2 regions of the Variovorax sp. PEI5 genome follow, and region 1 is predicted to be linked to the other one. Evidence: predicted binding sites of a transcription regulator. Region 1 holds the regulator's gene; the other holds the start of a gene.
What was found. Region 1 encodes FNR, which switches genes on or off when oxygen is low (the NO sensors DNR and NnrR bind a similar motif). Its sites were predicted from a motif close to TTGATNNNNATCAA; they were not measured.
Positions count from the first base shown of each region.

Region 2: AC1MLT_RS16755 (universal stress protein) is a predicted target of FNR. The motif match lies at 2,649-2,662, and genes of this name have one in related genera.

Region 1 covers NZ_JBWXPH010000002.1:531,462-545,653, forward strand. Annotated here, with positions in the region: gene cydD (thiol reductant ABC exporter subunit CydD) at 1-1,183, shown strand, start outside; gene AC1MLT_RS18895 (ATP-binding cassette domain-containing protein) at 1,180-2,967, shown strand; gene hemN (oxygen-independent coproporphyrinogen III oxidase) at 2,867-4,273, opposite strand; gene fnr (fumarate/nitrate reduction transcriptional regulator Fnr) at 4,360-5,106, shown strand; gene AC1MLT_RS18910 (fatty acid desaturase) at 5,239-6,363, shown strand; gene AC1MLT_RS18915 (LysR family transcriptional regulator) at 6,388-7,311, opposite strand; gene AC1MLT_RS18920 (3-hydroxyacyl-CoA dehydrogenase family protein) at 7,408-8,406, shown strand; gene AC1MLT_RS18925 (beta-keto acid cleavage family enzyme) at 8,403-9,242, shown strand; gene AC1MLT_RS18930 (Bug family tripartite tricarboxylate transporter substrate binding protein) at 9,305-10,300, shown strand; gene AC1MLT_RS18935 (ferritin-like domain-containing protein) at 10,505-11,479, shown strand; gene AC1MLT_RS18940 (hypothetical protein) at 11,772-12,143, shown strand; gene AC1MLT_RS18945 (Gfo/Idh/MocA family protein) at 12,219-13,472, opposite strand; gene AC1MLT_RS18950 (hypothetical protein) at 13,552-13,827, opposite strand; gene AC1MLT_RS18955 (acyltransferase family protein) at 13,992-14,192, opposite strand, start outside.
Region 2 covers NZ_JBWXPH010000002.1:51,475-65,666, forward strand. Annotated here, with positions in the region: gene hglS (2-oxoadipate dioxygenase/decarboxylase HglS) at 1-361, shown strand, start outside; gene AC1MLT_RS16745 (mandelate racemase/muconate lactonizing enzyme family protein) at 430-1,596, opposite strand; gene AC1MLT_RS16750 (LysR family transcriptional regulator) at 1,701-2,600, shown strand; gene AC1MLT_RS16755 (universal stress protein) at 2,739-3,164, shown strand; gene AC1MLT_RS16760 (hemerythrin domain-containing protein) at 3,157-3,735, opposite strand; gene AC1MLT_RS16765 (universal stress protein) at 3,891-4,397, shown strand; gene AC1MLT_RS16770 (cation-translocating P-type ATPase) at 4,391-6,901, opposite strand; gene AC1MLT_RS16775 (YgaP family membrane protein) at 6,907-7,110, opposite strand; gene AC1MLT_RS16780 (Crp/Fnr family transcriptional regulator) at 7,319-8,104, shown strand; gene AC1MLT_RS16785 (zinc-binding dehydrogenase) at 8,113-9,186, opposite strand; gene AC1MLT_RS16790 (universal stress protein) at 9,322-10,176, shown strand; gene AC1MLT_RS16795 (universal stress protein) at 10,301-11,128, shown strand; gene AC1MLT_RS16800 (BON domain-containing protein) at 11,169-11,822, opposite strand; gene AC1MLT_RS16805 (bifunctional aminoglycoside phosphotransferase/ATP-binding protein) at 11,944-13,512, opposite strand; gene AC1MLT_RS16810 (bifunctional acetate--CoA ligase family protein/GNAT family N-acetyltransferase) at 13,683-14,192, shown strand, end outside.

The DNA.
Region 1 (14,192 bases):
CACGACGCTGATTCCGTTCATGCTGCTGCTGATGCTGGCGGGCGCAGCATCGGCGAGCGAGTCGCGCCGCCAGTTCGAGGCGCTGTCGCGACTCTCCGGCGTCTTCGCGGATCGGCTGCGCGCCTTGCCGGTGGTGCTGGCCTTCGGTGCGCGGCCGCGCGTCGCGCAACACCTGGCCGAGGCCTCGGCGCAGGTGGCGCGACGCACCCTGCGCGTGCTGCGCCTGGCGTTCCTGTCGTCGGCGGTGCTGGAATTCTTCTCGGCGCTGTGCGTGGCGCTGGTCGCCGTCTACACCGGCTTCGCCCTGCTGGGCCTGCTGCCGTTCCCGGCGCCGGAGCGGCTGACCCTGGCGAGCGCCTTCTTCGTGCTGGCGCTCGCGCCCGAGTTCTACGCCCCGCTGCGGCGGCTCGCGGCGGCCTATCACGACCGGCAGGCGGCCCAGACCGCCGCCGAGCGACTGGCCGCCTTCGACACGTCGTTCGTGGCATCGAAGCCATCGGTACCCCGGCAACGGGCCGCGGCGATGCCGGGGTGCAGGCCGCCCGGCCTGCGCTTCGAGCACCTCACGGTGCATCACGCCGGACAGCCGCTGCCGGCCGTGCGCGACCTGTGCCTGGACATCGCGCCCGGCCAGACCGTGGCGCTCGTCGGCCCGTCCGGCAGCGGCAAGACCAGCGTGCTGCGCGCGTTGATGGGCGCGGCGCCACGGACGGCCGGCCGCATCCTGCTCGATGGCGAGATGCTCGCCCCCGACGAGACGCTGGCCGGGCGCGCGGCGTGGATGAGCCAGGCGCCGTTGATCGTGCCCGGCACGCTCGAGGACAACCTGCGCCTGACCCGGCCCGAGGCCTCGCCCCGGGCGCTGGCGGACGTGATCCGGCTGACCGGCCTGGAAGCGATGCGGGCGCGGCGCGACGGCGGCGCGTCGACGCGGCTCGACGATCGCGCCAGCGGCGCCTCCGGCGGCGAACTCCGACGCATCGCGCTGGCACGCGCGCTGCTCGACCCGGCCTCGCTGTGGCTGCTCGACGAACCGACCGCCCACCTCGACATGGCGGCCGAGACCGAACTGATCGACCTGCTGGCCCGCACCCGCGCCGGGCGCACCACCGTGATCGCGACGCACAGCGAACGGCTCGCCGCCATCGCCGACGTGGTGGTCCGGCTGGAGGCTCCGGCGTGAGCGGGTCGCTCGCCACGCTGCTGGCCACGCAACGTCGCCGTCATCGTCGGACCTGGCGCCAGGCCGGCCTGTGCGCGGCGCTGGCGGCCGTGGCCTCGGTCGCATTGCTGGGCGTATCGGGCTGGTTCCTCGCCAGCGCGGCGGCGGCGGGCGGCGCGGGCCTGGCGGCCGCCACAGCCTTCAACTACCTGCTGCCGAGCGCCTGCATCCGGCTGCTGGCCATCCTGCGGACCGGAGCGCGCCATGGCGAGCGCCTGCTCGGACACGCGAGCGCGCTGCGCACCATGGCCCACCTGCGCCCGATGCTGTTCGATGCCCTGTGCGCGGCGCGCGGACGACGCGCTCCGGCTGCGTCATCGACGACGACGGTGACGACCGGCGAGGCCACGACGGCGCTGATGCAGGACCTCCGGACGATCGAGGACCATCTGATCCGCGGCACCGCCGTGCGCGGGGCGCTCGCCGCGCTGGCCTGCGGTGCGGCGCTGGTCGCGCTGGCCGGCTGGCCGGCGCTGCTGGTGCTCGCCATGGCGGCGCTGCTGATCGCCGCATCGATCCGGCATCTGAGCCGGCGCGCGCGCGCCGCCGCCCGGGCCGTGCGCGAAGCCACCGGCGCACTCAAGGAGGAACTCGGTCGTCTCGCCGCCGCCGACGTGGAACTGCGGTGCTACGGACTCGAATCCTGGGCGCACGCGCGCATCGCCGCATCGAGCCGGACGATCGAAGTCCACCAGGGCCGTCTCGCCCGTGTCGACGGCTGGATCGACGCCGTGCTGCCCGCCGTCGCCGGCCTGGCCGTCGCCGCGACCATCGCCCTGACGTGGCAGGCCGGCGCTCCGCTCGCGGCGCTCGCCGCACTGGCGATGCTCATGGCGCTGGAGGGCCTGGGTCCGTGGACGCGCGGCTTCGCTCAGCGCGGCGCGGTCCAGGTCGCCACCCGCCATCTCGACCGGCTGCTGGACCCGCAGCGGACGGCGGATGCAACGGCCACGGCCACTCCCTGCGGTCCATCGGTCGTCCCGGATCACGAGTCACCCCACGTGGCACCCTGCATCGATCTGCGGCGACCGGTCCGCGCGCATCTGCGCGCCGGCGACCGCATCGCCCTGGTCGGCCCGTCCGGCTGCGGCAAGACCACCCTGGTCGAGCAGCTCCTGGGCCTGCGCCCCATCGACCCCGGAACCGTTCTCGTCGATGGCGTCGACCTGGCCGACCGCGACCTCGATCCCGACCTGCTGCGACGCGCCTTCGCCTGGTCGCCCCAGGACGCGCTGCTGCTGGGCGCGACGGTGCGCGAGAACCTGGCGCTGGCCGGCGCCGACATCGACGAGACCGCGATGTGGCTGGCATTGCGCGACGCCGCGCTGGACGAGCGCGTGCGCGCCCTGCCACAGGGCCTGGACACCTGGCTGGGCGAGGACGGCGCGCGGCTGTCGGGCGGCGAGCGGCGGCGCCTGTCCCTGGCGCGGGCCTGCCTGTCCGAGGCGCCCTGGCTGCTGCTGGACGAGCCGACCGAAGGCCTGGACGCCGTCACCGAGGCCCGCGTGGTCGAGCGCCTGGCGCGCCGGCTCGAGCGCACGCGGCAAGGCCTGATCCTGGTGTCGCACCGCCCCGCCCCGCTCGCGCTGTGCCACGACGTCGTCCGCCTGGACGCGTCGCCGGCCCCCCGCCGCCCGGCACGCCCTACAGGACGCGCGAGTACTGCGCGCGCGCCGCGTCGGCCTGCAGGTAGCGGTCGAACACCATGGCGATCGAGCGCACCACGTACCACCCCGATGGCGTGACGACGATGGCGCCCGGCTCCAGCGCCACCAGGCCCTGGTCGGCCATCGGCCGCAGCAGCTCGAGCTCGGCGTGGAAGGCTTTCTCCATGTCGATCAGGCAGGACTGCGCGATGGTCTCGTACTCCACCCGGCCCTGGCACATGAGCGCCATGATGATGTGGCGCCGCGTCAGGTCGTCGCGCGAGCAGGCCAGACCGCGCGCCACGGGGAAGCGTCCCTGGCGCAGTGCGTCGCCCCAGTCGGCGAGCGACTTCTCGTTCTGGCTGTAGCAGCCCGCCACCTGGCCGATGGCGGAGACGCCCAGCCCCAGCAGGTCGGCGGCGGGCTGGTCGGAGTAGCCCTGGAAATCCCGATGCAGACGACCCTGCCGGCGGGCGACGGCCAGGGCATCGCCGGGCAGCGCGAAGTGATCCATGCCGATGTGCTCGTAGCCGGCCGCGCTCAGGCGGCCCGATGCGTTCGCCAGCATCGCCAGGCGCTGCGCGGGTGATGGCAGCGTGGCCGCGTCGATGTGGCGCTGCGGCTTGAAGCGCCGCGGCAGGTGCGCATACGCATAGAGCGCGATGCGGTCCGGGCGCAGGCGGCAGACCTCCTCGATCGTCGTGGCGAAGCGCTCCGGCGTCTGCCGGGGCAGGCCATGGATCAGGTCGATGCTGGTCGAGCGCAGACCGAGCTCGCGCGCCCGCGCGATCAGGCGCTCCACGCTCTCCAGGCTCTGCTCGCGATGCACCGCGCGCTGGACCTCCGGATCGAGATCCTGCACGCCCAGCGACAGCCGGTTGAAGCCCATGGCGGCCAGGCGTTCGAGCCGCTCGGCATCGGCGGTACGGGGGTCGACCTCGATCGACCATTGCGCGTCCGGCTCGATCGCGAACGCCTGGCGCAGCCGTCGCGCCAGCGCCGCCAGCTGCGCGTCGGACAGGAAGGTCGGCGAGCCGCCGCCCAGATGGATGCGCGAGACCGGCGCGCCCAGGCCCAGCGCCCGCTCGTGCAATGCGATCTCCAGCATCAGCAGCCGCAGGTAGTCGTCGGCGCGCTCGTGCCGGCGCGTCACGATCTTGTGGCAGGCGCAATAGAAGCAGACCGACTCGCAGAACGGGATGTGCACATACAGCGACATCGGCCGCGATGCCGTGCCGCGGCCCTCGCGGCGCGCGGCCAGCGCCCGCGCGTAGTCGTCGGCGCCGAAGGCCTCGACGAAGCGGTCGGCCGTCGGATAGGAGGTGTAGCGGGGACCGGGGCCGCCGTAGCGGGCCATCGTTTCGGGTCCGGGATAGGGGCCGGTGCGGATCGGGGAGGGATGCATCGGACGACTGTGCCGCGATCGGCGTCCCATTCCCTTGACCGAAGTCAACCGGGATGCACGCCGTCGATGCATACTGATCGATGCCCATGGACACCCCGCTCCTCACCCCTCGTCCCGTGCCTTCGGTGCAGGCCATGAAGACCGCCTGTTCGAGCTGCAACCTGCGCGAGCTGTGCCTGCCCGTCGCCCTCCAGGACAACGAGCTGGAACGGCTCGACTCGCTGGTGGACCAGCGGCTGGCCGTGCCGCGTGGCGAGACGCTCTATCGCGCCCGCGACCCCTTCCGCTCGCTCTATGCGGTGCGCTCCGGTTTCTTCAAGACCCTGGTGACGACGGCCGACGGCCGCGAGCAGGTCACCGGCTTCCTGATGGCCGGCGAGCTGCTCGGCTTCGATGGCATCGGCACCGATCGCTACAGCTGCGACACGGTGGCGCTCGAGGATTCGCAGGTCTGCGTCATCCCCTTCGAGCAACTGGAGGCGCTGTCACGCGATTTCCTGCCACTGCAGCGCCAGTTCCACCGCATCATGAGCCGCGAGATCGTGCGCGACCACGGACTGATCCTGCTGCTGGGCAGCATGCGCGCCGAGGAGCGGCTGGCCGCTTTCCTCCTCAACCTGACGCAGCGGCTCGCCTCGCGCGGCTTCTCCTCGACCGAGCTGGTGCTGCGCATGACGCGCGAGGAGATCGGCAGCTATCTCGGGCTCAAGCTGGAGACGGTCAGCCGCGCCTTCTCGAAGCTGCAGGACCAGGGATTGCTGGCGGTACGGCACCGGCAGGTGCGCGTGGTCGATCCGGCGGGACTGCGGCGGCTGGTCGACACGCTCTGCTGACGCGCGCGCCCGCACCGGCCGGGTCGCCGGTGGACGGGCGATGCGTTTCCACCATTCGCTGATCTGCGTCAACGTCGCCATGGGCGACTGCGCCTACGCTGCAGGCCTCCTTCACAGCCCGCTGCCTTTCCCATGCTCCGTCCGACGGTCGATGACCTCCCGCCACCCCAGCCCCAGGCCCTGCCGACCGACGCCACACTGCCGCATCGCAAGATCCTGCGCGAATGGCTGCGGCCGTTCGCGCGGCGCAGCACCCCGCGCGCCCTGTGGCTGCTGGGCCTGGACCTGCTGCTGGAGGCGGCGCTCGTCGCGGGCGCGGCGCTGTTCGATTCCCTGGTGCTCCAGACGGCATGCGGCATCCTCGCGGGCCTGGTCATCGGGCGCCTGTTCATCATCGGACACGACGCCTGCCACCAGAGCCTGACACCCCGGCGATCGCTCAACCGCTGGCTCGGGCGCATCGCCTTCCTGCCCTCGCTGACCCCGTACAGCCTCTGGGACATGGGGCACAACGTGGTCCACCACGGCTTCACCAATCTGAAGGGCGTCGATTTCGTCTGGGCGCCGCTGACGCGCGCCGAATATCAGGCCCTCGGTCCCGGCCGGCGCTGGCTGCAACGCCTCTATCGCAGCGGCTGGGCGCCGGGGCTCTACTACCTGCTGGAGATCTGGTGGCACCGGATGATGGCGCGCGACCGGACGGCCCAGACCGAGCGCCCCGTGTATGCGCGCGACTGCCGGCTGGTGACGACCTTCGCGCTGCTCTGGCTGGCGGGCGTCGTCGGCGCCGCCGTCGCGACGGGGCGGGCGCCCGGACACGCCGCCTTCACGGTGTTCGCCGCCTTCGTGCTGCCCCTGCTGGTGTGGTTCACGATGATCGGCTTCGTGGTCTACGTGCATCACACGCATCCGCGCATCTCGTGGCACGACGACCGCGCGGCCTGGCAGCGTGCCCAGCCCTTCGTCTCGACCACGGTGCACCTGGTGTTCCCCTGGCGGATCGGCGCCCTGGTGCACCACATCATGGAGCACACGGCGCACCACGTGGACATGAGCATCCCGCTCTATCGCCTGCGGGCGGCGCAGGCCCGGATGGAGGAACTGCTGCCCGGGCGCATCGTGATCCAGCACTTCTCCTGGCGCTGGTATTTCGCGACGGCGCGGACCTGCAAGCTCTACGACTTCGAGCGCGCCGCATGGACCGACTTCCACCACCGCCCGACCGCGACGCCCCCGCGCCACGCGGGCAGCGCCTGACCGCGATCCCGCGAACGCGCCGGCTCAGGCCGCCGCCGCGACCGGCGGCGCGCGCTCCATCTCGCCTCTGAGCAGCTCGACCATCCGCTCGGCCGCCGGCGACAGGCCGCGATGGCGCGGGCTGACCAGCCCGATCGGCCGCCGCAGCACCGGCGCGCGCAGCTTGCGCCAGACCACGCCGGGGCGGTGCGCCACCTGCGCCGCGAGTTCGGGCAGTGCGCTGACGCCGAGTCCGGCCGCCACCATGGCGGCGATGGTCGCCAGATGCTCGACCTCGTAGCGGGGCGCGAAGCGCAGCTTGTGCGTGAGCAGCGCCTCGTCGGCGTACTGGCGCACGCTGGTGCCCGATGGCATGGAGATGTGCGGCAATGCCGCGATGTCGGCCCAGGCCAGCGCCGTCCGGCCCCGCGCCAGGGCGTGGTCGGCGCCCAGCAGCAGCACGAAGGCATCGCCCGACAGCGGCAGGTAGTCGAGATCGGCATGCGCCGGGTTGGCCGCCGTCAGGGCGAAGTCGACGCGGCCCGCCCGCACCATCTCGAAGGCGGCGGCGGACAGGCTGTCGACCAGCTCGAGCTGCACGCCCGGATGGTCGAGCGCGAAGCTCGCGAAGGCGCGCGGCACCACCGTTGCCGCCAGCGACGGCAACGCGGCCAGCGCCACGCGACCGGTCTGCAGCTCGGTCACGGCGCGCACGCGGCGCACCGCCTCGTCCATCTGGTGGCGCACGAAGCGCGCCTGCTCGGCGAACACCTGGCCGGCGGCGGTGAGCTGGACCGCCCGCGTCGTGCGGTCGAACAGGCGCGTCGCGAGCATCGCCTCCAGGCGCGCCACCGTGCCCGAGACCGCCGACTGCGACAGATGCATCCGCAGCGCCGCGCGCCGGAAGCTCAGGGTCTCGACCAGCGTCAGGAAGACATCGAGTTCCTGCGCGCTCCAATTGATCTTCATGGGTGATCAGTCTATTCAAAAAATCGTCTGGACCTTGCAATCGCGCCTGCCTAGACTGCGCGGCAAACGCACACCAACGAACCGGAGACACAGACCATGAACCCTTCCGTGCAGGCGCGCGGCGCGCGCACCGTCGTCGTCGGCGGCGGCACCATGGGCGCCGACGTCGCCATCGTGCTGGCTCGTGGCGGCGCCCGGGTGACGGTGGTCGAACCCGATCACCACCAGCGCGGCCGGCTGCTGCCGCATGCGAGCACCGAACTGGCCACCGCCGGCCTCGCCGGCCGTGCCGAGCGCATCGACTGCGTGACGCGGCTGGAGGAGGTCGACTGGTCGGGGGTCGCGCTGGTGGTCGAGTGCATCACCGAGCAGCTGGCTCCCAAGCAGGCCCTGTTCGCGCGGCTGGTCGACCTGGCGCCGGCGGACGCGGTGCTGGCCAGCAACAGCTCCAGCTTCCCGATCAGCGCCATCGGCATCGGCCTGGCATCGCCCGGTCGCATGCTGGGCCTGCACTTCTTCATGCCGGCCCACCTGGTGCCCCTGGTGGAGGTGGTGTGCGGCCCGCACAGCGATCCGGACCGCGCGGCCTGGCTGTCGGACTTCATGCGCCGCTGCGGCAGCGTGCCGGTGCTGGTCCGCAAGGACAAGCCGGGCTTCCTGGCCAACCGGCTGCAGCATGCCCTCTCGCGCGAGGCCTTCGCGCTGATCGACGAGGGCGTGGCCTCGCCGGAGGACGTGGATGCCGCCGTGCGCTTCGGCTTCGGCTTCCGCTTCCTGGCCGCCGGCCCGGTGCTGCAGCGCGACCACGCCGGCATCGAGGTCCACTGCGCCGCCGCGGCCACCATGTATCCGACCCTGTCCAACACGCCGGAGCCGGCGCTGGCCCTGCGCGAGCGCGTCGCGCGCGGCGACCTCGGCATGAAGACCGGTCGCGGCTTCTTCGACTGGCCGGAGGACCGGCGCCGCGCCGAACGCATCCGCTACGACACCTTGTTGCGCCAGGGCCTGGCGCTGCTCGCCGCCGAACTGCCCCCGGTCGAGCGCGACGACCCCTCCGCCCCCTCCGCTTCCTCCCTCCCCGATCCACGACCATGACCACCCTCCGGCCGGCGCTCGACGACGCCCTGATCCTCACCGTCGCGCCCAATGGCGCCTACAAGCAGCCCGCCGATCATCCGGCCGTGCCGATCACCGCCGAGGCGCTGGCGGACACCGCCAAGTCCTGCCTGGACGCCGGCGCCGCCATGCTCCACATGCACATCCGCGAGCCCGGCGGGCGCCACAGCCTGGATGCCGAGGGCTACCGGCGGGCGCTCGATGTCGTGCGCCGGGCCGTGGGCGACGAGATGGTGCTGCAGGTCACCAGCGAGGCGGCCGGCCGCTACCAGGCGCCCGAGCAGATCGCGATGGTGCGCGCGCTCCGGCCCGAGGCCGTCTCGATCGGCCTGCGCGAGATCGACAAGCCCGCCATCGGCGAGGCCGGCCTGCGCGAGTTCTTCGGCTGGCTGGCGCGCGAGCGCGTGATGACCCAGGTCATCCTCTACGACGTCGCCGACGTGCGCCGCTGGCAGGCGCTGCGCGCCTCGGAGGTGATCCCCGAGGCGCCGTGGTTCCTGCTGTTCGTGCTGGGCCGCTACACCGCCGGACAGACTTCCGACCCGCGCGACCTGCTGCCCTTCCTGGCCGTCCACGACGACGCCCAGCCCTGGGCCGTGTGCGCCTTCGGCGCGACCGAGAACGCCTGCATCACGGCGGCGGCGGCGCTCGGCGGCCATGCCCGCGTGGGCTTCGAGAACAACCTGCTGCAGAAGGACGGCAGCGTCGCGCCCGACAACCGGGCGCTGGTGCGGCAGGCGGCCGATGCCGCCGCCGCGCTCGGACGTCCGCTGGCCACGGCCCACCAGATCCGCAGCCGCTTCGACGGCCGCTGAGACACGGCCATCCGACGGCCTCCCGGACCATTCGCCACCCGCCACCCACCGGAGACAAGACCATGAGAAGAAGACAACTCCATCGCTGGCTCGCCGCCGGCACCGTGCCGCTCGCCCTGTGGGCCACGACCGGCCCGGTGTTCGCGCAGGCCGCCGCCTATCCCTCGAAGACCATCCGCTTCGTCGTGCCGTATCCGCCCGGCGGTCCGACCGACCTGATGGCGCGCATGCTGGCGCCGGAGCTGCAGAAGCAGCTCGGCGTGTCGGTCATCATCGACAACAAGGGCGGCGCCGGCGGCAACCTGGGCAGCGCCGAGATGGCGCGCCAGGCGCCGGCCGACGGCCACACGCTGCTGCTGGCCGCCAGCGGCCCGATGGCGGTGAATCCGTCGCTCTACCGGAGCATGCCCTTCGATCCGGCCCGCGACCTGACGCCGGTGGTGCAGCTGTCGGCCTTCCCACTGGTGCTCGAGGTCCATCCGTCGCTCAGCGTCGCATCGGTCAAGGACTTCCTGGCCCTGGCCCGGGCCGGCAAGACCGTGCTGAGCTATGCCTCGGCCGGCAACGGCACGCCGCAGCACCTGGCGGGCGAGCTCTTCAACACCATGGCGCGCACGCAGATCAAGCACATCCCGTATCGCGGCGCCGGCCCGGCGCTCAACGATCTGCTGGGTGGCCAGGTCAACGTGATGTTCGACATCCTCGGCAGCTCGCTGCCCTACCTGCAGAGCAACAAGCTGGTGCCGCTGGCCGTGACGTCGCCGCAACGCAGTCCCGCCCTGCCCCAGGTGCCCACGATGGCGGAGGCCGGCGTCAATGGCTACGAGATCACCGCCTGGCACGGTATCGCCGTGCGCGCCGGCACGCCGGCGCCGGTGGTCGAGCGGCTCAACGCGAGCATCAATGCGATCTTCCGCAACCCGGAGTTCCAGAAGCGCTGGGAAGCCATCGGCACGCCGGTGGTGGCGGGCACGGCCGCCAGCTTCGGCGAGCTGATCCGGCGCGATGCCGAGCGCCTGGGCAAGCTGGTCAAGGACGCGGGCGTGACGGTCGATTGAGGAAGAAGGCATTGGCGCTGTTACATCTGGCAGCACATTTCCCTGCATCCATCGGGCGGATGGCTCCGTAGAGACACCACGCACCGCCCGATGTCGGGTGGGCGATGGTGGAGCGAGACGGAGACCCGGACGGGTGCCCGGCTCGCTTCGAGTTCGACGAGATCGTCAATGTTCGCGCCAGCCGCGACACTCATGGAGCCTCCGATGTCTACCGAATCCAAGCTGATCGATGTTCTGCAAACCCGGGCCAAGAAGCTCGAGGACCGGCGCCAGTTCTTCCGCAAGACCAGTGCCGTCGGCGCCGGCGTGGTGGGCGGCATGATCCTGTCGGCCTGCGGAGGCGGCGGCGACGACGCCATCGCCCAGCCCACCACCGGCCCGACCGACGTGGAGATCCTGAACTTCGCGCTCAACCTCGAATACCTCGAGTCCCAGTTCTACCAGTACGCCGTCTTCGGTACCGGCCTGCCGGCGAACCTGCTCACCGGCACCGGCGCGCAGGGCAACGTGATCGGCGGCCGCGCCGTCGCCTTCCGCGACCCGGTGGTGGCGCAATACGCCAAGGAGATCGCCCAGGACGAGATCGCGCACGTCGCCTTCCTGCGCGCCGCCCTCGGCAGCGCGGCCGTGGCCCAGCCGCAGATCGACATCGGCGGCACCGATCCGAATGGCGCCTTCTCGGTGGCGGCACGCGCGGCCGGCCTGGTCGGCCCCGGCGTGGCCTTCGACCCCTATGCCAGCGACGAGAACTTCCTGCTCGGCGCCTTCGTGTTCGAGGACGTGGGCGTGACCGCCTACAAGGGCGCCGCTCCGCTGATCACCAACAAGACCTACCTCGAGGCCGCCGCCGGCATCCTGGCGGCCGAGGCCTATCACGCCGGTCTGGTGCGCACGGTGCTGTACTCGAAGGGCCTGTCGACCCCCGCGCTGCGCACCTCGGCCGATGCGATCTCCAATGCCCGCGACACCCTCGACGGCAGCACCGATGTCGACCAGGGCATCACCGGCACCGATGGCGCATCGAACATCGTGCCGCTGGACAAGGATGGCATCGCCTACAGCCGCACGCCGGGTGACGTGCTGAACATCGTCTACCTCAATGCCGGCGGTGTCTCGCGCGGTGGCTTCTTCCCCACCGGCCTGAATGGCTCGCTGGTGATGAGCAGCGCCTTCGCCTGAGTCGCCTGGGTCGCCTGGGTCGCCTGGGTGGAGCGCACGACCGGCGGCGTCGGGAGGATCCCGGCCACGGCCATCCTCCCGGCGACCGCCGCCCGCGCACGACCCGCACGGGATGGCGCGGCAGGGCTGGGCAGGCAGGATTTCACGAATCGGCGAGCTGCGTGTCCATGGCAACGCTTACTTCGAAAAGTAAACAAATAGTTCCTATATCTGCATGAGCGGTACGGGCAGGATGCATTGCCGGATGGACCCGTCCCGGGGCCATCGCATCATTCCCTCAGAGAGATTCGACATGCCTTCCCTGGAACAGCAGGTGTGCGGTTTCGGCGGCTGCCACCACCCCGGTCATCCCGCTGTCATCGCCGTGCTCATCATGACCAAATACCCCAGCCTGGCCGCCGCGCGGCAGCCGGAGGACGGCCTCGGCTGCCCGATCGTGCTGGCCGATGGCGACATCCCCGGCGCCGTCGAGCAGGTCAGCGTGGCACTGGACATCCTGGCCGGGTTGCGACGCGATGGTCCCGAAGCCGCCTTCGAGCGCGCCACGCTCCAGTGGTCGCGAAGGACCGCGCGGCACTTCCGGGACCGGCACCTGCCGGGACAGCGGCAGGCCGAGAACTTCAGGCACCGATTCCTCGAACTGGCAGCCGGCTGGCCGGCCTGAGCATCGTCGCCAGGCGCCAGGCGCCAGGCGCCTGCCGCCTCGTGCGGCCGGCCATGGCTGGTCACGTGACGTGCGTCATCCCAGCTTCACGGGCTGCCCGGTCGCGGCCGAGCGATAGATCGCCTCCATGATGACGTGATCGCGCACGCCCTCCTCGCCCGGGGTGCGGGGCGCCTGGCCGCTGCGCAGGCACTGCGCGAAGTGGTCGATCTCGGCGGTGAACTGGTTCTTGCGCGGCAGGACGACCTCGTTGTTCGCCTTGTGATCGCCCTGGCGCTGGCCGATGATCAGGCGCTGGCCCTGGTAGTCGTAGGCATTGGGCATCTCCAGGGTGGCCGTCTCCATCTGCAGGCGCTGCCACTTGTCCTCGCGCGCGCCATAGCTGGACATGCATTGCGCCACCAGGCCCGACGGGAATCGCAGCATGAAATTCACCGTCTCCTCGACATCGGCGTAGCGCGGGTCGCCGGGCGGGCTGTAGACATGCGCGAACACCTCGATCGGCTCCTGGCCCGTCACGAAGCGCGCCGTGTTCAGGCAGTAGAGACCGATGTCGGGCAACGCCCCGCCGCCGGCCTGGGCCCGCTTGTGGCGCCACTGCCGCGTGGCGTCGGCCGCCACCGTCTGGACATTGCCGGCGGTGAAACCGACGATGCGTCCGAAGGTGCCGTCCTTCACGAACTGGCGCACCCGCAGGTGATGCGGCTGGTACTGGATGCGATAGGCCACCATCAGGCGGACACCGGCCTTGGCGCAGGCCGCGACCATGGCACGCGCATCGGCGGCGCTGGTGGCCAATGGCTTCTCGCACAACACGTGCTTGCCAGCCGCCGCCGCGCGCTCCACGTATTCACGATGCATGGCGTTGGGCAGCACGACATACACCGCCTGGACCTGTGAGTTGTCGCGCAGCTTGTCGAAGTCGGCATAGCTGTAGCAGGACTCGGGCGCGATGCCGTACTGACGCGCCACCGTCGCCATCTTCTCCGGCGAACCGGAGACCAGGGCCGTCACCCGGGCCTGGCCACTCTCGGCGAATGCCGGCAGCAACTCCTCCAGCGACAACCGGCCGAGGCCGACGATCGCGAAGCCGATGCGTTGCGAAGGAGGCAGCGGTGCCGGCGGCGGCGCGCCCGGGCTGTCGGCCTCGCCGCGCCATGGCGGGAAGACGACCTTGCCGTCCTGGACGCCACCGGTATCGACCGGCGTCGGCCCCGGCAGGCCCTGCGCCGCCGCGGCGCCGGCCGAGAGCACCAAACCGGTGGTGGTGGAGGCGCCCAGCTTGAGCATGGCGCGCCGGTGGAGAGCGGGTCGGAGGGACGGGGACATGGATCGATGGGTCGGATCGAGGAACGGCCGCGTCCGCCAGGGACGGCGCGGAGAGACGGGGACGGCTGGCGGCCCGGGTTCAGCCCTTGGGCGAATTGACCGGCGTGTGATCGTCCTGCCCACGCGGCTGCGTGTTGGGATCGGTGCTCAGGTCCTCGTGCAGCTCGAATGCCGCGGAGTCGTCCTTCTTGGTGGATTCCACCGTGGCGCGCTTGTCGCTCATGCGTTCCTTGGGTGCCGGGCCGCCCACCTCGCCACCCGCCGCGGTGCGCTCGGTGCTGAGTTTCTCGCCGGCGCCGATGTTGTCGGTGCCGCCGCTGGTGGTCGGGCGGGTGCCTTCGCTGCTGGTCGTCATTGATTGGGTATTGCTCATGTCGATCACCTGGGCCGTGGGGCCGTGCTGTGAAAACGTTCACGCTACGGTGCCCGGGGTCGGATGGCGTGTAGGAAGTCGGGCCGAGACGGCCGCGTCGATCGTCCCATGCCGGCGCGGCGGGACACCGGCGGGCCGGCCCGGTGTCAGGGCGTCCGCAACAGCGCGGCGCGGCGCTTGGAGACCAGCGCGCGCAACAGGCGGCGGGCCGCCGGCTCGTAGGTCCGCGCCAGGACGAGGGCCAGTGCCAGCACCAGGGCGAGATACGCCACGATCCAGACGCCGGGACCGACCCCGACATCGAAGCCCAGCCAGCGCGCGACGAACAGGAACCCGTAGAGCACGCC
Region 2 (14,192 bases), 480 kb from region 1:
GATCCGCCGCGACGCCCTGGCCTTCTTCCGCTACTACCTGGTGGCCGACCATCCGGCGGCCGGGGCCGGGGCGAGCCGCGATCTCGACACGCTGGTGGCCGCGGGCGCCGTGCGGGCCGAGCCGATCGTCTACGAGGACTTCCTGCCGGTCAGCGCCGCCGGCATCTTCCAGTCCAACCTGGGCGGCACCGAGCAGCGCAGCTACCGGGCCAACGAGGCCCGCGAGGCCTTCGAGCGCGATCTCGGCGCGCCGGTGCTCGACGAGTTCGCGCTCTACGAGGCGGCCCAGCAGCGCTCGATCGACGCGGTCCTGGCCGCGCTCGACGCGCGCGACCGGGCCGCCGCGAGGGCGGCGGCGTGAACCGGTCGGGTTCGCGGTGGCATCGATGCCATGGCCCCCTCGGGTGGGCCCCGCCACGGTGACCGATGTCAGGCCGACAGGGCCCGCATCTCGCGGTACAGGTCGGCCTTGCCCTCGAAGCCGATGCCCGGCAGGTCGGGCAGGGTGACGAAGCCGTTCTCGACCTTGACGCCATCGGGGAAGCCGCCGAAGGGCTGGAACAGGTCGGGATAGCTCTCGTTGCCGCCCAGCCCCAGGCCGGCGGCGATGTTGAGCGACATCTGGTGGCCGCCGTGCGGGATGCAGCGGCTGGCCGACCAGCCGTGCTCCTTCAACATGTCCAGCGTGCGCAGGTACTCGACCAGGCCATAGCTGAGCGCGCAGTCGAACTGCAGCCAGTCGCGGTCCGGGCGCATGCCGCCATAGCGGATCAGGTTGCGCGCGTCCTGCATGGAGAACAGGTCCTCGCCCGTGGCCATGGGGTTCTTGTAGAAATTGCGCAGCGCCGCCTGCAGCTCGAAGTCCAGCGGGTCGCCCGGTTCCTCGTACCAGAACAGGTCGTACTGCGACAGCGCCTTGGCGTAGGCGATGGCGGTCTCCAGGTCGAAGCGGCCGTTGGCGTCGACGCACAGCTTCTGGCCGTCCTGCAGCACTTCCATGATCGCGTCGATGCGCCGCAGGTCCTCGTCGAGCGAGGCGCCGCCGATCTTCTTCTTCACCACCGTGTAGCCGCGGTCGATGTAGCTGCGCATCTCGTCCTGCAGCTTCCCGTGGTCCTGGCCCGGGTAGTAATAGCCGCCGGCGGCGTAGACGAAGATCCTGCGGTCGGGCCGGCCGTCGCCGTAGCGGTCGGCCAGCAGCTGGAACAGCGGCTTGCCCTCGATCTTGGCGACCGCGTCCCAGACCGCCATGTCGATGGTGCCGATCGCCACCGAGCGCTCGCCATGGCCACCGGGCTTCTCGTTGGTGAACATCGCGTTCCAGATCCGGTGCGGATCGAGGTTGGTGCCGGCGTCGTCGACCAGCGAGGCGGGGTCGGCCTCCATGACGCGCGGGATGAAGCGCTCGCGCATGAGCTTGCCCTGGCCATAACGGCCATTGGAGTTGAAGCCATAGCCCACGACCGGCTCGCCGTCGCGGATCACATCGGTGATGACGGCCACCAGGCTCAGGGTCATCTTGCTAAAGTCGATGTAGGCGTTGCGGATGGGCGAGCTGATGGGCAGGGTCTTCTCGCGGATTTCGACGATCTTCATGGCGGTCTCCAGGACGGTTCGAGGGAAGGACCGGATGGTCGTCCGGATCGATCCGCCCGGCCAATGCTCATTTCCTCAACTTCCATGCGCTGGACGAACCGCCCATGAACCTGATCTGGCTCGACGACTTCATGGCGCTGGCCGCCACGGGCAATTTCTCGCGCGCGGCCGAGGAGCGGCACAGTTCGCAGCCCGCCTTCAGCCGCCGCATCCGGGCCCTGGAGGAATGGCTCGGCGCCGACCTGTTCGATCGCGACTCGCAGCCGGCCCGGCTCACCGAGGTCGGCCACTGGTTCGTCGGGATCGCGCAGGACCTGATGCTCCGCGTGACCCGCATCCCCGAGGACGCCCGCAGGATCTCCGAAGCCAGTTCCATCACCTTGCGCATGGCCTGCACGCACGCGCTGTCGACGACCTTCTGGCCGCGCTGGATCCGCAGTCTCGAGACCCGCATCACCCTGGGGCCGACGCAATTGCGCTCGGATGTCCTGGAACGCTGCGAATTGCTGATGGCGCAGGGCAAGGTGCAGTTCGTGCTGAGCCATGCCCACCCCGAGGTCCCGGGCGAACTCGACCGCGAGCCCCACCGGTCGATCCGCATCGGCGAGGACCTCCTGATCGCCGTGTCGGCGGCCGATGCCGACGGCCGGCCGCGCCATGCGCTCGCGCGCGCCGCCGGCTCGCGGGTGCCGGTGCTGCTCTACACCGACGAGTCCGGCCTGGGCCGGATCATGCGGACCTTGATCCGCCAGAAGCTCGACGCCCTGGCCGGCCCGGTGGCCTTCACGGCGCATCTGGCGTCGCTCCTGCGCGCCATGGCGCTGGAAGGCCGTGGCGTCGCCTGGCTGCCGCTGACCCTGGTGGCCGAGGACCTGGACCAGGGCCGCCTCGCGCGTGCCGCGGACGACGACTGGAACGTGCCGCTGGAGATCCGGCTGTATCGCGACCTCGAGCCGATCGGCAGGACCGCCGAGGACTTCTGGCGCGTGGCCGCCGACGAGTGAGGCGCCGCGGCCGCCGCCGGGCCGGCAGGCACCCGATCGGTCGAAACCTTGATCTCGATCAGCCGCCGCCACCTGCTCGCGCCCAAGAATGGACCCAGCCCGCACGGGCTGGCCATTCTTCCAACGGAGCATCACATCATGAGAATCCTCGTCGCCACCGATGGCTCGGCACCCGCGCTGCGGGCCGTCGAATACGCCATCCAGCTCGACCGGCGGCTGCGCACGCGCGACCGCATCACGCTCATCAGCGTGCACGACGACACGGCGCTGCGCCATGCGCGTTCGCTGGTGGGGCGCGCGGAGGTCGACGACTACCTGCGCGAACTCGGGGAGAAGGACGTCGAGGCCGCCCTCCGGCTGCTCGACGAGGCCGGCGTGGCGCACGACGTCGAACTGCGCATCGGCCACGTGGCGCAGGAGATCGTGCGCTGCGCCGACCAGGGCGCCTTCGACCTCGTCGTCGTGGGCGCCAAGGGGCGCGGCGCGATGGCCGACCTGCTGCTGGGCTCGGTGGCGCAACGCGTGCTGGCCCTGTCGGGCAAGCCGGTACTGGTCGTCAAGTAGGCCCGGGCAGCAGGCAGACGATGCGCGCGAACAAGCCGTCGTAGACGGCATCGGACGCTTGGCCGGCCAGGGCGTCGCGGTTGCGCGCGAAGGCCTCGTCGAGCTCGTCCCAGTCGTCCCGCGTCAGCACGCGCTCGGCCAGCGGCAGGATCTCGCGCTCCTCCAGCGCCATGTGACGCAGGTAGAAGTCGGCATAGTCGTCGACCGCCATCTCGAAGGCCCGCCGGCGGGATTCGCCCAGCATGTCGAAGGCCAGCAGCGCGTGCTCGACGTGGCGGATCCGGCGTTCGCCCCAGGCGTGGTCGTGATCGAGCCGATCGAGCAGTTCGCGCGCGAGCGGCGTGCGCGCGCGCAGCTTGGGGAACAGCACCTCGCTCTCCCTGCGGTGGTGACGTTGCTCGGGGAATTCGTCGACATAGAAGAGCATCGCACGCAGGAGCGCGAAATCGGGCGCCGTGCCCTCCCGGCGATGGCGTTCGAGCAGCATCACGAGGGCGCGCAGCACGGCCCTGAGCGCGGCATGTTCCCGGCGGATGGTCGTGAGGGCGTCGTGGGTGGAGGTGGCGGGCATCTGCATCTTCGGAGGGTCGCGCATCCGGCGCCGCGCGAGCTTGCTCCATGTCAAGCCACCGCGTTCCGCCGGGCCGGGAGTTTGATCGGCATCAGGGCGCGGGGCCGCCCGGCTGCGCAGACTGGACCCTTTCCATCCACGTCAGGGAGCACATCATGTACAGCAGGATCCTCGTTCCGGTCGACGGCAGTTCGACCTCGCGCCGGGGGCTGCGCGAAGCCATCCGGCTGGCCGGACTGATCGGCGCGCGCCTGCGGCTGGTCCACGTCATCGACGAACTCTCCTGCGCGCTCGCCATGGACGCATACGCCGGCCCTTCGGGCGACTGGCTCGGCGAACTGCGCGGCACGGGCGAGCGGCTGCTGGCCGAGGCCAGGGACCAGGCGGCCGACGCCGGCGTGCCGGCCGACTGCGTGCTGCTCGACAGCTTCCGCAGGTCGGTGCACGAGCAGGTGATCGCCGAGGCCGTGGCATCGGACGCCGAGCTGATCGTGCTCGGCACGCATGGACGCCGCGGCCTGGGCCGCTGGGTCATGGGCAGCAGCGCCGAGCACATCCTGCGCCACTCCCCGGTCCCGGTGCTGCTCGTGCGGGCGCCCGAGGCCGCCCGGGCCGAGGCGGAACGTTTCACCGTCCCGGCGGGCCTGCGGCCTCCTCAGTGAATCCGTGGCGCCGTGGCGCCGGGGCCATGGCGGTGGGCGAGCTGCCAGGCGGCCCAGAGCGCCGGCGCCAGCACCGCCCAGGCCCAGGGCGAGGACTCGGCGGGCAGGCCCAGCAGCGCGCCGGCGCCGGGTGCCAGCATCAGGGCCAGCCAGATCAGGCAGACACCGACGATCAGGGCATTGAAGACCGGGTTGGTCGCCAGGCGGGCCAGCCCCGCCGCCCGGAACCACACCAGCAGCAGCAGGTTGCCCAGCACGATCGATCCCAGGCTGGCGCGGCGCAGCTCCTCGACGCTGGCGTCGCTCCACAGGCGCAGGGCCCCCTGGACCGCGGCCACCCCGGCGAAGGCCAGCAGGCCCAGGGCCAGCGCGCGGATGGCCGTGGCGAGTGGAAACAGCCGCTCGTCGCGGGGCCGGGGCGGCACCCGCATGCCGTCCTCGGGCGCCGCCTCGGCTTCGAAGACCAGCGAGCAGGCCGGGTCGATCAGCAGCTCGAGCAGCACCACGTGCAGCGGCAGCAGCAGGACCGGCCCGCCCAGGACCACCGGCATCAGGGCCACGCCGACGATGGGGACATGCACCGCGAACAGATAGCCCAGGGCCTTGCGCAGGTTGAGGAAGATGCGCCGGCCGGCGCGCACGGCTTCGACCAGGGAGGCGAAGTTGTCGTCCAGCAGGACCAGGGAGGCGGCTTCCCGCGCGACGTCGGTGCCGCGCCGCCCCATGGCGACGCCGATGTCGGCGGCCTTCAGCGCGGGCGCGTCGTTCACGCCATCGCCGGTCATCGCGACGACGTCGCCCTGCTGCTGCAGCAGCTGCACGATCCGCAGCTTCTGCGCCGGATCGATCCGCGCGAACACGCTCACCTCGCGCAGGCAGCGGCCGAGCGCGATGTCGTCCAGCGCATCCAGCTCGGCGCCGGTCAGCACCCGGGCCGCCGTGTCGTCGACCAGGCCGGCGTCGCGGGCGATCGACCGCGCCGTCAGCGCGCCGTCGCCGGTGATCATGATCACGCGCACGCCGGCGGCGTGGCATTCCTCGATGGCGGCGGGCACCTCCGCGCGCAGCGGATCGGCGAAGCCGAGCAGGCCGAGTGGTTCGAGGCGCGGCGCCGGGGGCAGCGCGGCATCGGCGCCGGGGCCGGGGCCGGCGGCGCAACCCTCGGCCACGGCCAGCACCCGCAGCCCCTGGGCGCTCCACCGGTCGGCGGTCTCGCGCAGTCCGCGCAGCGTGTCCGCGTCGGCGTCGCAGCAGGCGAGCACGGCTTCGGGGGCGCCCTTGACGACCACGTGACGGGACGCGCCCCGCGGCGCGTTCCACCAGTGGATCACCATGGGCGAGCCGGCGCGGATGCCCCGGTGCGGTCCGGGCGTCCAGCCGGACTCGTCCGCCTCCAGTCCGGCCGCCCGGGCGGCGGCGCGCACCGCCTGGTCCATGGGTTCGATGCCCTCCGGTCCGCTCGCGCGGCGGGCGCCGGCCAGCAGCCGGCGCAGGCCCGGCGCCTGGATCCCGCCGCCCGGCTCGATGCTCTGGTCGCCATCGTGCAGCGCGACGAGCGTCATGCGGTTGTGCGTCAAGGTGCCGGTCTTGTCGACGCACAGGACCGTGGTGGTGCCCAGGGCCTCGATCGCCTGGGGCTGGCGCGTCAGCACGTTCAGGCGCGCCAGGCGCCAGGCCCCGATCGCCAGCATCACGCTCCAGACGACGGCGAATTCCTCCGGGATCAGCGACATCGCCAGGGTCAGGCCGACCAGCAGACCCTGCGTCCACGAGCCATCGCGCTGCGCGAAGACGGCCGCCGCGGCCAGGCAGGTGAAGGCCGCCAGCCAGGCCACCCCGACCACCAGGCGCCGCAGTTCCCGCTGCAGCCGGCTGTCGCGTGGCGTCAGCAGGGCGATCGAGCCGTGGATCGCTCCCAGCAGGGTGTGGGCGCCGGTGCGCGCGACCTCGGCCGTGCCCTCGCCCTGCACGACCAGGCTGCCGGCGAAGAGCCAGCCGCTGTCGCCGGCCCCCCCGGGGGACTTGTCCAGCGGCACCGGTTCGCCGGTGCGCTGCGATTCGTCGACGCGCAATCCGGCCGCTTCCAGCAGGCGCGCGTCGACCGACAGGCGATCGCCCTCGTTGACGATCAGGCGATCCCCACGCACCACGTCGCGACTGGCGATGCTCAGCATCCGGCCCTCCCGCACGACCGTGCAGCGCGGACTCGACAGGTCCTTCAGTGCCTCCAGCACGCGTTCCGTGCGCCGTTCCTGGAACACCGTGAGGCCGCCCACGAGCAGCACCGAGACCCCCAGCAGGGCCGCATCGGTCGCGCTGCCGAGCAGCGCGTAGAGCGCCGCCGTCGCGATCAGGAGCAGGAACATCGGTTGCGTCAGCACGCGAGCGACGAGGCGCGCCAGCGAGCCGCCGGGCGCCGCCGGCAGCACGTTCGGGCCATCGCGGCGCAGGCGTCGCGCCGCCTCGGCGGCATCCAGGCCCTCGGGCAGCGGGGCGGCCGGCACCGGGGCTAGTCCCGCAGGATGCGGCGGGTATCGATGCCCCACCACGCATAGAGCGGGCAGGTCCCGAAGGCGCCCGTGAGCAGCGGAACGAGACCGATGTAGCCCCACGCGCCGATCTCGCGCGTCGCCGCCAGGGTGATCAGCAGCAGGCCGACGCCAACGCGCAGCAGCCGGTCGACGAAGCCGACGTTGTTCGACAGGAACGCCATGGTGTTTCCCCCGGGGAGTGGACGAGGTCCCGATCGTCGGCCGTTTCCCGGTCCGGGTCGTTGCGGTGGATCAAGGCATGCGGACGGATACACCGGACACACGGCGTTCACACGGCGTTACCCATGGCGGCGCGGCATTGCCACGGCGGAGGGGCGGGCGGCCCAGCATCGGGGCATCGACCTTCCGACGACCTTCCAGGAGTTCCCCATGCTCACCCCGACCTCCGCGTTCCCCGCCACCGCCGCCACCGCCAACCCCATCCTGCGGCCGGCCGCGCCCTGGACCCCCGCCGGCCCCGACGCCGTGGGTCCGCCCACCATCGCCACGCTGCGCCTGCTGTGCGATCGCCTGCAATGCCAGCGCCGCGTGGTGCGCGGCGGCGAGGTGATCTACCGCGCCGGCGATGTCTTCGAGCGGCTGCACATCCTCGGCTCGGGCTTCCTGAAGATCGTCAACCTGTCGGTCGACGGGCGCGAACAGATGGTGAGCCTCAAGTTCCGTGGCGACTGGCTCGGCCTGGACGGCATCGCCACCGGTCGCCACTCCTGCGATGCCGTGGCGCTCGACACCAGCGAGGTGTGGTCGGTGTCCTATGCCGCGCTGATGGCCGCCGCCGGCGCCCATCCGGCGCTGCTGCAGGCCCTGCACGCGGCCATGAGCCGCGAGATCGCGCACGAGCGCCACTCGCTGATGTCCGTCTGCACCCTGTCGGCCGATGCCCGCGTGGCCGACTTCCTGCACCACTGGGCGCAGTCGCTGGCCGAGCGCGGCCTGCGCACCGATGCCATCACGCTGCGCCTGACGCGCGCGGAGATCGGCAACTACCTCGGCCTGACGCTGGAGAGCGTGAGCCGGGCACTGTCGCGGCTGGCCCGTGAAGGCGTCATCGCCTTCGCCACCCGGGGCCGGCGCGACCTGCTCATCCCCGATGTCGCGGCGCTGTCGGCGTTCGTGCAGCGCTGCCTGGGCCCGGCATCGCTGGTGCTGCAATAGCGCTGTCGTCAGGGCGTGATGGCGACCTTGATGACGCCATCGCGCTGGTGGGCGAACAGCTCGTAGGCGGCCTCGATGTCGTCGAGCCGGAAACGGTGCGTGACCATGGCGCCGAAGTCGACCCGCCGCGCCGCCACCATCGCCATCAGGCGGCGCATGCGTTCCTTGCCGCCGGGGCACAGCGTGGTGACGATGCGGTGGTCGCCCAGCCCGGCGGCGAAGGCGCCCAGCGGGATCCGCAGGTCCGACGAATAGACGCCCAGGCTCGAGAGCGTGCCGCCCGGGCGCAGCACGCGCAGGCAGGCCTCGAAGGTCGCCTGGGTGCCCAGCGCCTCGATCGCCACGTCGACGCCGCGGCCGTCGGTGAGCCGCATGATCGCCTCGACGGCGTCCACGCGGCTGGCGTCGATCACCTGGTCGACGCCCATGCGCCGCGCGACGTCCAGGCGCCCGGACAGGCGATCGACGCCGATCACCAGGCTGGCGCCGCTGAGGCGGGCGCCCGCGCTCGCGCACAGGCCGATCGGACCCTGGGCGAAGACCGCCACCGTGTCGCCGATGCGGATGCCGGCGTTCTCCGCGCCACCGAAGCCGGTGGACATGATGTCCGGGCACATCAGCACCTCCTCGTCGCCGAGCTCGTCGGGCACCGGCGCCAGGTTGGCCATGGCATCGGGCACGCGCAGGTATTCGGCCTGGCAGCCGTCGATGGTGTTGCCGAACTTCCAGCCACCCATCGCCTTCCAGCCATGCGCGGTGCCGGCGCCATCCTGCGAGCCCTGCCCGCACAGGCAGGCGTGACTCCAGCCGCTGGGCGTGATCGCGCCGGCGATGACGCGCTGGCCTTCGCGCAGTCCCGTCACCCCGCTGCCCAGGCGCTCGATCACGCCGACGGGCTCGTGGCCGATCGTGAGGCCGCGGGCGACCGGGTACTCGCCCCGCAGGATGTGCACGTCGGTGCCGCAGAGGGTGGTGGTGGTCACGCGCATCAGCGCGTCGAGCGGACCGATGTCCGGGATCGGCTTCTCGTCGAGCACGATGCGTCCCGGCTCGACGAAGATGGCGGCTTTCATCATGGGCATGGCGTGGGTCCTTGCAGCTTCGATGCGCTGGTCGGCCATTCTTCGCGCCCGGACGACAGCGCGCCTTGATCGGCCTCAACTCCGGGCCGCGCGACCCGCGCGAGCATCGCCATGTCGCCTCACCGGAGCCGTGGCATGTCGTTGCGAACCATCCTCGTCCATCTCGACCATGGCACGCCCTGCGCGGGGCGCGTCGATCTGGCCGCCGCGCTCGCGCGGCGCCACGATGCCCGCCTCGTCGGCCTGCTGCCCTCGGGCCTGCACGACGGCACCATCCCGGCGGCCCTGCTCGCGCCGGGCGGCGACGACTTCATCGCCGGGTCGGCGCATTTCCTGCGGGTGCGCTCGGAAGCCATCGCGCAGGTCTTCGAGGACCGCGTGCGCCAGGCCGGGCCCCTCTCGCACGAGGTGCGCAAGGTCGATGGCACGGCGGTCGACGCGCTGGTGCGGCATGCCCGCGCGAGCGATCTGGTGGTGGTGGGGCAGGTCGGCCAGCATGCCACCGAGCGCGACCCGACCTTGGGCGTGGGCGTGCGGACCCTGCCGCAGGATGTCGCCCTGGGCGCCGGCCGGCCGGTGCTGGTGGTGCCGAGCACCGGCCGGTTCGCCGATGCCGGCCAGCGCGTGCTGGTGGCATGGGACGGCTCGCGCGAGGCGGCCATGGCGCTGCGCGACGTCCTGCAGCTCGTGGATCGCACCTCGCGCCTGTGGCTGATGTCGATGCACGTCGACGAGCCGATCGACGATGAGACGCTCCAGATCGGTCCCGTGCTGGCCTGGCTGGCGCGCCACGGCATCGTGGCCGAAGCCCATCGGCAAGCCAGCTCGATCGACTTCGCGGGCGCGCTGCGCTCGAATGCCGCCGCCTCCGGCGCCGATCTGCTGGTGATGGGCTGCCACGGACACAGCCGCCTGCGCGAGCTGCTGCTCGGCGGCGTCACGCACGCCATGATGGCGCACCTGCACCTGCCGGTGCTGATGTCGCACTGAGGCGTCCGGCCGGGCGCTTGATCGGCGTCAAGGCGTCGCGCCGCCGGCGCCGGGATGATGGCGCCATGCGTCCGACGCCCTCCGGCGTCGGCCCGATCCGGGCCCGCATCCGCAGGAGACCGCCATGACCACGCCGCGCAGCATCCTCGTCCATGTCGACAGTTCCCGCCACGCGGTCGAGCGCGTGCGGACGGCCCGCCGGATCGCCGAGGCCTTCGATGCCCAGGGAACGGGCATGCATTGCGCCGTCTCGGCGATCCTGCGTTATCCCCATGGGCTGGACGCCCTGTCGGCGGAAGCGATCGATGCCTTCGCCGACATCGACCGGCGCTGCCATGCCCAGGCGCGCGCGGCCTTCGTCGAGGGCCGGGCCGGCTCGGAACGCCTGCTGTGGGAGGAGGCATCGGGCAACGAGCCCTTCGACTTCGCCAGGCGGGCCTGCTATGCCGACCTGCTGATCGTGGGCCAGCGCGACGACGCGGATGCCTCGGCCGACGAATTGCCGCCGACCTTCCTGCCCTCGCTGCTGGTGGGCAGCGGGCGGCCGGCGCTGGTGCTGCCCTTCATCGGCGCGCAGGCCAACCTGGGGCGCCGCATCCTGATCGGCTGGAAGGAGACGCGGGAGGCGGCGCGCGCGGTCTCGGCGGCGCTGCCCTGGCTGCGGGGGGCCGCGCGCGTCGATGCGGTCTGCCACGGCCCCGGCGCGGCCGATGCGCTGGCGCGACTGGCGCAGTACCTGCGGGCCCATGGCGTGACGCCGGCCCTGCGCGCCAGCGACGCCCCCGACGCATCCGACATGGGCGAGCGGCTGCTGTCGCTGGCCGCCGACGTGGAAGCCGATCTGCTGGTGATGGGATGCTATGGCCACAGCCGGGCCCGCGAGTGGCTGCTGGGCGGCGCGACCCGGACCGTGCTGGAGACCATGACGCTGCCCGTGCTGATGTCGCACTGAGCGCGGCGCGGGCCGGGCCTCGCCGCGTCGCGCCGCTTCCTCAGGAGACCACGACCAGCTCGTCGATCACCGTCGAGACCCCGGGCGTGGACCAGGCGGCGCCCTGCGCCGCGTCGCGCTCGGCCCAGGAATGGACCTGGCCGCGCAGCGTCACGCGCGCGCCCTCGACCGTGACCGACAGCCGGCGCGCCTCCCGGTCGGCCTGGCGCGCGAGCGCCGCCTGGATCTTGCGCTCGACATCGGCCGGACTCAGTCGCGGCGTGACCTCGATCAGGTTGGTCACGCCCGTCACGCCCATCAGGTCGCGCACGGCGTGCTCGGCGGCCCTGCGCTGGTAGTCCCACTCGACCTCGCCGGTGAGGCTGAGCCAGCCGCCCTCGATCGTCGCCTGGACCCGGTCGTCGGGCACGAGCGCGTTCCAGGCCAGGGCGCGCTCGGCGGCCAGGCCGATGTCGGCATCGGTGCGCTGGTGGTCGAAGGGCAGGCGCACCGTCATCTCCACGGCCAGGGCCTTGACGCCATGCACGCGCCGCGCGGCGTTCTCGGCGGCGAGTTTCTCGGCATGGCTGGCGAGGTGGCCGGTGAGCGTGACCACGCCATCCTTGGCGCTCACCCCGATGTCGGCGGCGGTGATCTCGGGCGTCCAGTGGATTTCGGCCTGGACGTCGTCGCGCAGTTGCGTGTCGGTCTTCATGGGGATTCCTTGGGAGAGGGAGGGTGGGGGACAGGGTGGCGCGGTGACGGTTTCCGATATCGGAGCGCGCGCCGGCGGCCTCGACTCTAGGAGCGGCCGACCGCGCGCGCCTTGCGCTGCGTCAAGGGCGCGCCGACCAGCGCGCGGCGAGCGCCGCGACATCCACCGCCGCGTCGGTCGCGATGTCGATGGTCGCGTCGAGCTCGTCGGCGCCGAGCGGCTCGGCATGGGCGATCTGCCGCGCCAGCACCGCGACATCGGCCTCGGAGGCATCGCCGCGCGTCCGGTCGCGCGCGTCCACGCGATGCTCCAGCGTGGCGCGCGAGGCCCGGCAGTCCAGGATGGCGAAGGGCACGCCCAGCCGCGCGGCCAGCGCCGCGAAGTCGCGGCGTTCGGCGCGGCGCAGGAATGCCGCATCGACGATCACGGGAAGGCCCGCGCGCAATGCGGCATGCGCATGCCGGGCCAGGCGCTCGAAGGTGCGGCGCGTGGCGTCGGCGCCATAGAGGTCGAGGCCGCTGCCGGCCGAGCGCGCCAGCGCATCGAGCCCGAACAGGCGCTTGCGCTCGACATCGGAGCGGATCCGCACCGCGCCGGTGACGCCGACCAGCTGCAGCGCCAGGCTCGACTTGCCCGAGCCGGAGAAGCCATGCGTGATCAGCAGCCGGGCGCGCCGCGCGGCGGGATGCGCGAGCCGCGTCGCGCAGTCCAGGTAGTCGGGACCGGGGCGGGCATCGGCGCCCGGCAGGGCCGTCGCCATGGCCCGCACCAGGGCCCGCTGCACCTCGTGGAAGCCGAGCACGCCCAGCCCGGCATAGTCGCCGCTGGATTGCAGCCAGGCATCGAGCACGCGAGCGGCGAGATCGGCGCGTCCATGCGCCTTCAGGTCCATGGTCAGGAAGGCGAGGTCGGCGACGATGTCGATCCAGCGCAGGGCCGGATCGAACTCGATGGCGTCGAATGGCGTGAGCATCCCGTCGAGCCACACGATGTTGGCCAGGTGCAGGTCGCCATGGCAGGCGCGGATCGCGCCTTCGACGCGGCGCGCCAGCCAGACCGGGCGCAGCGCCGTGGCCTGGGCCCGGACCCAGGCGCGCAGGGTGGCGAGGCGGCCGTCGCCGGTGACCGGTCCCGGGCGCCGCTGATGCTCCAGCTGCTCCAGCTGCTCCAGCCGGTCCAGCACGTCCGTCGCCGCCCGCAGCGTCCGCTCCGGTCCGCCGAAGGGCGAATCCGGCGCCGCGCGGGGCGCCTGCGCGTGCAGCGCCGCCAGCCTCGCGGCCAGCGTGTCGAGCCATTCGGGGCGCACGTGGCGCGTGGTCACGAGTTCGCGCAGCAGCGCCGCCTCGGGAAAGCGCCGCATCCGCACCAGGTGGTCGATCGGCGTTCCGCCGCCATCGAGCGTCGGCGCCGCCGGCGTGCCGCGCACCGGCACGACGTCGAGATAGAGCATCGGCGCGAAACGCCGGTTGATGCGCAATTCCTCCTCGCAGCAGCGCCGCCGCGCCTCGACGCTGCCGAAATCCAGGAAGGGCAGGCGCAAGGGCTTCTTCAGCTTGTAGGCCTCGGTGGCGGTCAGCAGGACCCAGGAGATGTGGGTCTCGACCCGCTCGACCGGCTGGCCGGTGCGTCGTTCGAGCAGTCGGCGCAGCGCGTCGACCAGGGTCGGGTCCGGATCGGAGGGCATGGGCATGGTGTCCAGGGAGCTGCGGTCGGCCGGGCGGCCTCGGACTGCCACGATACGGAGCATTCCGACGCCGGCGCTTGATCCGTCGCAAGTGCCGCGCGGGTGGCGGGCGTCCGCGAGCGCCGGGCACCGCTGCGTCGCGGCACCATCGGGCACCACTCCGGGGAGGTCCTCGCATGAGCATCCGCCATCTCGACCGCCTGCTGTCGCCGGCCTCCGTCGCCGTCTATGGCGCTTCCGGTCGGCCCGGCAGCGTCGGCGCGACGGTCTGGCGCAACCTGAGGGCGGGCACCTTCGCCGGCCCGGTCTATGGCGTCAACCCGAAGCATCGCGCCATCGAGGGCGTGCCGATCTTCGAGCGCACGAGCGCGCTGCCGGCGGTGCCCGACCTGGCATTGCTGTGCACGCCGGCGGCGACCATCCCGGCGCTGGTGGCCGAGCTCGGCGCCTTCGGCACCCGCGCGGTCGTGGTGCTCACGGCGGGGCTGACGGCGGCCGGGAAGGAGGCCGCCCTGGCGGCCGCGCGGCCCCACACGCTGCGCCTGCTCGGGCCCAACTGCCTGGGCCTGCTCAGTCCGCACCTGGGCCTGAACGCCAGCTTCGCCCCCACCGACGCCCTGGCGGGCGATGTCGCCTTCGTCTCGCAGTCCGGGGCGCTGGTCACGGCGATGCTGGACTGGACGCGC